Regions from separate parts of the Pseudoalteromonas lipolytica genome, predicted to be linked through region 2. Evidence: predicted binding sites of a transcription regulator. Region 2 holds the regulator's gene; the other holds the start of a gene.
The links. Region 2 encodes sigma-54, which starts transcription at its own class of promoters, with help from an activator protein. Its sites were predicted from a motif close to GTTGGCACGNNNNTNGNNT; they were not measured.

Region 1 (4,397 bases), 290 kb from region 2:
TCCACGCATAGGCACCCGTCAACTGTGTTTCGTTCAGACGTTGCTCAGCCATGTGCATATCAGAAGTCGCATGAACAGGCTGCATGGAAGGAATAATTTTTAACGCTTTAAAGCGAGGAATATCGTTTGGCGACACAATTTGCGCGTGTTCAATGCGGTTCCGTAATAAAATGCCTCCCGATTTCTTGAAGACATTTTCATAAGCATCTAAAACGGTTTTATTAGCTTGGTCGCCAATCGCATGGGTATTCGCGCTAAAGCCGTGTGAAAAACTTAAGGTAAATAGTTGTTCAAGCTTTTCTTGCGTTTCGAGCATTAAGCCATGATGGTTTTTGCGATCAGCGTACTCATTAATTAATGCAGCGCCTCGACTGCCTAATGCACCATCTGCATAGACTTTTACACTGCCAATGGAGAGCATGTCGTTCATATCTTTATAGCGACCAGCTTTAAGCATGGTTTCGAGCTTTGGATCGCCAGCACTGAGCATAGCAACAATTCTAACAGGCAGGTTATTGTGTTCTGCACGCTGTTTATACACTTGCCACGTATCGTAGTCTATACCTGCATCGTGTGCTGATGTAATGCCTAAACTGAGTAGGTGATTACCAGCGTTATCAAGTGCGCGATTGATACTCGCGTGATCTGTCTTGGGGATGTGTTGCGTTACTAATGTTTCTGCTTTATCAATAAACACCCCTGATGGCTGACCCGAAGGAAGTTTAATTATTTCGCCTCCAGAGGGCGTATCTGTTTGCGCCGTTATGCCAGCCAACGCCATTGCTTTTGAATTGACCCACACGGCATGACCATCAACGCGAGACAGCACAACAGGCTTGTCTTTTACGTATTTGTCTAAATCTGCTGCCGTAGGAAATTGACCGCCAGGCCAATGTTCTTGGTTCCAGCCTCGGCCAATTATCCAACCTTGTTTATCTTTAGCGAATTCGGCCAACATTTTACCGACCATATCGACAGATTGGGTATTTCTAACATCCAGTTGTGACAAGTTATTGCCAAGCCCAATTATATGACCATGTGCATCAATAAGCCCGGGCAGCAGTGTTGCCTTTTTACCATCGATCGTTGTCGCATCAGGAAAACTAGCCTTAAGGGAATCATCGCCTGTTTTGACAACTTTTCCATCTTTAAAGACTAAGGTTGAAAATTGCTGTGTCTGACCTTGATAGGTTGGTGTGTAACCATTTACGTTATAAATAACGGTGGTGTTAGCGAAGCAAGATATCGATGCAGTTGCGAGTAAGCTGATAATGAGTTTCATACTATTCTTATTTTTATTGATTTATAAAAACAGTATCAGAGTTGTTGTAAACTGCAAATAATTAGGTAATTAAAACGTGCAAAAGGGTGACTCGCACCCTCAGCATTATTTGCTAGCATATTCATTAAATTCAGCAAACGATAACTTATTGTCTTTATCGCTGTCGTAACTTTTAAAACGAGACCACAGAGCGGGGTCTCGTGCAGATTCAGAACGGCTTAAGAAGCCATCTTCATTACGATCGAGTTGTTTAAATTTTTCTCCAATACTTTCTGTTGCAAAAACCATACTGCTATATAAACCACAGATTATAAGACTGGCGAAAGTGTATTTTGACATTGCTTTAACTCTTGTTTGTTAAGTAGTGCTTAAATTCAAGGAGTGATATTTGCTGATCGTTGTCTGTATCCCATTTAGCCATGTGCTTTTGCAAGTGTGGCTGAGATGCAAGCTCTTCAACACTTAAATAACCATTTTTATCTTTGTCTAAATGATCAAATCGCTGCTTAACATCTAATGCTAAGGTATTGAAGCTTATAGTAATTAAAGTGAATGAAGCAAGTGTCGCAATTTTCATAATAAAACTCCTCAGAAAGTAAAATCCTTTTTGGGAAAAGTGCTTGCCATAATTTAAATCCCAAAATTTAAATCCGTTTACACGCTCCCTCTGGGATTATGGCAAGCACTTTAAGAGGTTAAGGTTTGAATTTTTCAAACTCTTGTTCAGATAATCGCTGATCATTATTTGTATCAAGATCAGTAAATTGCTTAATTAGCTCAGGGTGTTCATTAGCTTCAGAAAGTGAAATTGCATTGTCTGCATTGCTATCAAACTTAGTAAAACGAACATCCATTTGAGATGCCAAAACGGTCGCACTGATAGCCAAAAATATCAGCGAAAAGGCAGCGATAAGTTGTTTCATAACAATCTCCTATAGAATAAACGACTGAAACTCTGGAAATGAAATTTGGCCATCCTCATTACTATCAATTTGAGAAAAATTGCCATGTAACAGTGCGTCCTCAGATGCTTCAGACTCACTTAGCGCGCCATTACTGTCTTTATCAAGTTCATTAAACGTCTCGTTGAGATCAAGCGCGTATGAGCTTATTGATACTAAGCTGGCAAGCATGATTGAAATACAGGCCATCGTTTTCATTTTGTTTCCTAAAATCTATAACTTATTACGGTATTAACAAAAACAATGCCAACTTTAAAATGTGTTTAATATCAATGGTTTAATTGTTTTCTGAGTGGTTTGCTCAGCAATACTTACAAAGAGTTGTGTCTTTTTTGCAACGTTTTTTGGGTTCTAAAGGATTATTCATTTTAAAACAGAGAGTTATATTGTTGCTGATTAGCAACAAAAAAGCATTTATTGGTTAAAAAGTGCTGTTATATAGGCTGGATTCAGCGAGTGTCTAAGTTATTTATCTAATAATCATCTTCTGTCACGTTGAAAAGGATCAGTATGCAAGGTCTCGTTGCGAATAAATTTAAACATGCGCTCGATTGGCGGCCCAGTTTAATTGGCCAGTTTGTCTTTAGCACTTTGTTGTCTTTGCTGCCTTTATCGTTGGTTGTGATCGTGTTTTTAAACGCACTGAATAAACAATTGGCTGTGACACAAAAAATTGTCAGCGATAATTATTTAGTTACAAAGGCGTTTAATAGTTTAAAACAAGATTTAAATAGCCTAGAAAGAGCAACAAGACAAAATTGGGTTTTAAAAAGTGAATCACTCGATACCTTAATTGAAAATAAGTGGCAGTCATCGCTGCAAAGTATTGATGAGCTTATTTTTCTTAGTCCATCGACAGAGTATGTGGCGCAGTGGCAGCAATTGGCAGAAGTACTCAACTTTGCCCAGCAACACTTAGTTGCAGAGCAAAAACAAGATGGTGAATTATTTGCCCCAGCAAGCAAACTTATTGCAGAGCAAACGGTGTGGCTACGTGATCAAAATGAATTACGGATCACAAAGAATCAACAGCAATTAAAGGCGCTTCAAGCGTCGTTTATAAACTGGTTGATTGCATTAATTCCACTCACATTATTAGTAAGTGGTGGGTTTTTATGGCGGATCAGTGGCCGTTTAGGTGAACTAACAAGTGTAATAGATAAACTAGGTCAAGGTCATTGGCAGCAGAAAATTTCTGTACGAGGCTCATCGGAGCTAGTTGAGTTAGGTAATAAATTAGAGTGGGTGCAAGCGCAGCTGCATATGCTAGAGCAACAAAAAGACACCTTTTTACGTCATGTTACTCACGAATTAAAAACACCGCTTGCCTCTATGGTTGAAGGCACTGATTTACTCGCGGATGAAATTGTTGGCCCAATTAATAGCGAGCAGCAAGCTGTCCTTGAGCTAATTACACAGAGTATGGCGCGTTTACGAGTGATGATTGAAAGCTTATTAAATTATAACGCGATTCGTACCAGTAAAGAGAGTGTCACAGAGCTTAACTTCAATAGTATGAAATCGAATATTGAGCGTCACTTTGAACATCGTTTAATTGCGCGAAATCAGTCGTTAATATGGGTAAATGAACTCCCCTCAAAAGCGATGTATATTTCTTCCGAGTTGTTAGAAATGATGCTTGTGCAACTCATTTCCAATGCCTTGAAATTTTCACCTGAACAAGGCGTTGTCACGGTCGAAGCGCGTTATAAACACACTCAGCTTCAAGTGACGGTCAGTGATGTCGGTAAAGGCATTGCTGATTCTGAAAAGACCGCTGTTTTTGGTGCCTTTTATCAGGGGAAAAATGCCAAAGAGCAAACTGAAATGGGCAGTGGTCTTGGCCTCACAATAGTGAAAGAAACGGTTGAGCAACTGAGAGGCACACTTAATATTGCTGATAATGAACCGCAAGGCTGTCGATTTACAGTGACATTACCAATTCAAGTAACCCAAGGAGTTAACTGATATGGGCTTCGTAAATAAAGCCAGTTTTATACCCGCTGTACTCGTTGTATTTTTGACCGGGTGTGCCTTAACACAGCCAACATCATCGACAGCACAAAAAGAGCATAAAACACAGCTAACACCAAAGGAGCAACCTAATCCTAAGCCAAGGCCTAAAAGCGAGCCTGTGTATCCGCCAGCACGTT
Region 2 (4,397 bases):
CTTCTGGCATTGGCGTCCTTACAACTGAAAAAATAGCTTAAAATCTGACTCAGCAAATACAGCATAGTTGCTAAATTTAGTATTTGCAGGGATATCGCCGCACTGAGATAAATTTACTAAGAAAAATGTATTTTAGAGAAGCGAGCGATATAAAAGTAGGATATTTAACAGGAATTTTAAATACCCAATGCAAGTTTAACGTAAACAGTCAAGGCTTAGCAAATGCTATTCTTGTTCATGAAAGCGTTGTGCAATTAATTCGCCTATTGCATTGAGTGCTGCGTCAGCATCGGGGCCTTCACACACCACACGGACTTCTTTGCCTTGGCTGCTTTCGAGTAACATTAAGGCTAATACACTATCGCCTTCGGCTTCTTTATCGTCTTGGTAAAGCGTTATTTTAGCATCGAATTGCAGTGCAAGTTGTGCCAAAACCGTGGCTGCTCGTGCATGTAAACCAAGCTTATTTTGGATTAAAAAAGTGTCTTCAGCATGCATCGTCGTTGCCTATTGGGTATCTTGCTCGCGGTGGCGTATTTTCACGTTTGCGTGACTTTTCGAAAAGCTCTCACCAATGGTTTGCGCTAAGTAAACCGAGCGATGTTGTCCACCTGTGCAGCCAATCGCAATGGTTAAATAACTGCGATTATTTCGCTCTAAGTGAGGGAGCCATGTTTGTACAAAGGTTTGAATTTGCCATGTAAACTTTTGCACTATGCTGTGACTAGCAAGGTAATCTTTTACTGGTTGGTCTAAGCCTGTCAGTGGTTTTAGATCCGGTTCCCAGTGTGGATTCGGTAAAAAGCGAGCATCAAATACGTAATCAGCTTCTTTTGGAATGCCGTGCTTAAAGCCAAACGACATAAAAGTAATAATGAGCTTTTTGTCTTTTTTACCCAGTATTTTTTCGCGAATAGATTCGGCAAGCTGATGCACGCTGAGATCGGTCGTATCAATCATAAAATCGGCACGGGTGATCAAAACATCCAGTAATACTTTTTCTTGTTTAATCGCTAAATCAAGCGGCAGCGAGTCAATCGATAATGGGTGTAAGCGGCGAGTTTCAGAGAACCGTTTGATTAGTGTTTGATCATCACTATCTAAATAAAACAACGTGGGTTTTGCAAAGCCCGGTAAATACTCAAGAATATCGTTAAATTCTTGCTGTTCTTTCGGCAGGTTACGCACATCGATACTTACAGCAATTTTGTCGTAATTATCTGACACACTGCGTACTAACGAAGGAAGTAGGTTTACAGGAATATTATCAACGCAGTAATAGCCTAAGTCTTCAAGTACTCGTAAAGCGACCGATTTACCTGAACCAGAGCGACCGCTGATAATAATTAATTCCATTTATGCCTCTGATGCAATGACTTTAAACAGATCACTATCTGTTTTAGCACTGCGTAGCTGTTTACAAAATTCTTTGTCTTTAAGTCTATCAGCAATTGTTGATAAGGTCTTTAGATGAAGTTGACAGTCACCATCTGGTACGATGAGTGCGACAAAAATATCCACTGGACGATTATCAATTGCATCAAAATTTATAGGTGACTCACTCACAATTACAAATGCGTGTGGCTGATCTGCACCGCTCATACGACCATGTGGAATCGCAATACCTCGGCCAATACCCGTGCTGCCCAATTTTTCTCTGTTCAATAGGGCATTGAGTATATCTTGCTGAGATAAATGAGGGAGCTGCTCATGAGCCAGTTCGCTGATAAATTCGAGAATTCTTTTTTTGCTATTAAAAAGGACCGCAGCTTTGCTGCAGTCCTGGTTAGTAAGTGAACTAAGTTTCATAATTTAGTGTCGAGCTAATTTCTCTTTGTGTTTAATTACTTGACGATCAAGTTTATCGATTAACGAGTCGATGGCTGCATACATATCTTGGTGTTCAGTAGAGGCAAATAACTCGCCTCCGTTTACATGTAAAGTTGCTTCTGCTTTTTGGCTTAGTTTTTCTACATCTAGAATGACATGAACATTATTAATGTGGTCAAAATGCCTTTCTAGTTTCGCAAACTTGGTGTTTACATAGTCTCTTAATGAATCTGTGATTTCTACATGACGACCAGTTAAATTTAGTTGCATAAGCATTTTCCTTCTATGTAAAACGTCTAAATCAGACTCTTACGCTGATTCGACGGAGGTATTGCTAGAGACTCTCGATATTTTGCTATTGTCCGTCTAGCTACTTTAATTCCTTGCTCAGCCAATATATCTGCAATTTTGCTATCACTCAATGGTTTAGCTGTGTTTTCTGCGGCGATTAGCTTTTTGATTAAAGCGCGAATTGCCGTAGATGAACACTCACCCCCATTTTCAGTGCTTACATGGCTGGAGAAGAAATATTTCAACTCAAAAATTCCCCGCGGGGTATGCATGTATTTTTGTGTTGTTACTCGCGAAATTGTTGATTCATGCATTTCGACCATTTCTGCGACATCATTTAATACCATGGGTTTCATGGCCTCAGGACCATGTTCAAAGAAAGCCTGTTGTTGTTGAACAATACAGTTAGTCACTTTTAATAACGTGTCATTACGGCTTTCTAAGCTTTTAATAAACCATTTTGCTTCTTGTAAATGAGAGCGAATAAATTGGCTATCACTGCTTGATTTTACAGAACGTGACATCGCCGCATAGTGGCTATTCACTCTGATTTTCGGCATGCAGTCTGGGTTTAGTTCAACTACCCAACGGCCTTTTATTTTTTTTACGGATACATCGGGTATCACGTATTCAGACTCTTCTCTAACAATGGTATCCGCAGGCTTTGGATTTAAGCTGTGGATCAATGTCATGACTTCTTTCAGCTCACTTTCTTTAAGCTTAGTCTTTTTCATCAAAGTGCGATAGTCACGACTCGCTAATAATTCAATATGTTCTGATAACACCATTTTAGTTTCAGCTAAATAGGGGGTGTCAGCATCGAATTGGCGTAATTGAATACACAAACATTCTTGTAAACTACGGGCGCCAATACCGACAGGATCGAATAATTGGATTCTTTTTAAGACAGCTTCGACTTCATCAAGTTCGATTTCTTCTTCATCGTTATTTTGATTGAAGCTTTCAACAATGTCTTCGCAGCTTACGGTTAAAATACCCGAATCATCAATTGCCTCAACAATCGCAACGGCAATCGCTTCGTCTGTTGGGCTGAATGGAGTCAGTTGTAACTGCCACATTAGGTATTCGTGGAGAGTTTCGGTTGATGCGCCTTGGTAAATTGATTCATCTTCAGGCATTGGACCTGAGGAACTTGATGGGGCAGCACTCATGTACTCATCCCACGTAACATCCATTGCTAAGTCGTCACTTACGGTGTCTTTGTTGAGGGCATCACTGCTTTCTTGCTCGTACTCGCTTGCAGCTTCGTCAGCCGACGCGCTTAGTTGGGTATCGTCAGATTCGGCTTTCTGCTCGTTCTTGCCAATACTCTCTTCTGCATAATCTGCTTCTTCAACTTCAAGCAAAGGGTTAGAGTCTAACGCTTCTTGAATTTCTTGCTGGAGATCCAATGTACTGAGCTGCAACAAACGGATAGCCTGTTGCAGTTGTGGAGTCATTGTAAGTTGCTGGCCCATGCGCAGCTGTAATGATTGCCTCATGTATCCCTAACAATCCTTTTTAGTCTTATCAAACAATAGCACGATGCCGTTAACTATTTATTTGATTTATTGTCATTGTTATAAGTCTAGCAGATGCTCTAGTCGGTGGCGTATTTAAAGCCTGAATTGCTCGCCTAGATACACATCGCGTACAGTTTGGTCGGCTAACACATGTTCAGGTGTACCTGATGCAATTAGCTCCCCATGAGAAACAATGTAGGCTTTTTCACAAACATCAAGGGTTTCTCTCACATTGTGGTCAGTAATTAATACACCAATACCACGATTTTTTAAGTGCTCAATAATTTTCTTTATATCTAACACTGAAATAGGATCAACACCAGCAAAAGGCTCATCGAGCAAAATAAATTTAGGGTCAGCGGCCAGTGCGCGTGCTATTTCAACACGACGGCGTTCACCCCCTGACAATGCCATACCTTGGCTGTCACGAATGTGTTGAATGCTAAATTCATCAAGTAAGCTGTTAAGTGTTTCTTCGCGGCCTTGTTTATTGAGATCTTTACGGGTCTCTAAAATGGCCATTAAGTTTTGATAAACAGTCAGTTTTCTAAAAATCGATGATTCTTGTGGCAAATAGCCAATACCTAAGCGAGCGCGGCTGTGCATTGGCAATAAGGTGATGTCGTTATCATCAATGCTTATTTTACCTTTGTCACTGGGCACTAATCCCACAATCATGTAAAAGGTGGTTGTTTTACCTGCGCCATTTGGCCCAAGTAAACCGACAATGCTGCCAGCTTCTACCTCAAGGCC

Region 1: D0907_RS03790 (EF-hand domain-containing protein) is a predicted target of sigma-54. The motif match lies at 2,477-2,495, and genes of this name have one in related genera.

The regions. Positions count from the first base shown of each region.
Region 1 covers NZ_CP032090.1:811,923-816,319, forward strand. Annotated here, with positions in the region: gene D0907_RS03770 (amidohydrolase) at 1-1,282, opposite strand, end outside; gene D0907_RS03775 (EF-hand domain-containing protein) at 1,388-1,621, opposite strand; gene D0907_RS03780 (EF-hand domain-containing protein) at 1,626-1,859, opposite strand; gene D0907_RS03785 (EF-hand domain-containing protein) at 1,978-2,205, opposite strand; gene D0907_RS03790 (EF-hand domain-containing protein) at 2,215-2,442, opposite strand; gene D0907_RS03795 (HAMP domain-containing sensor histidine kinase) at 2,755-4,212, shown strand; gene D0907_RS03800 (hypothetical protein) at 4,214-4,397, shown strand, end outside.
Region 2 covers NZ_CP032090.1:518,404-522,800, forward strand. Annotated here, with positions in the region: gene mgtE (magnesium transporter) at 1-10, opposite strand, end outside; gene D0907_RS02415 (HPr family phosphocarrier protein) at 226-498, opposite strand; gene rapZ (RNase adapter RapZ) at 508-1,356, opposite strand; gene ptsN (PTS IIA-like nitrogen regulatory protein PtsN) at 1,357-1,809, opposite strand; gene hpf (ribosome hibernation promoting factor) at 1,813-2,100, opposite strand; gene D0907_RS02435 (RNA polymerase factor sigma-54) at 2,127-3,623, opposite strand; gene lptB (LPS export ABC transporter ATP-binding protein) at 3,738-4,397, opposite strand, start outside.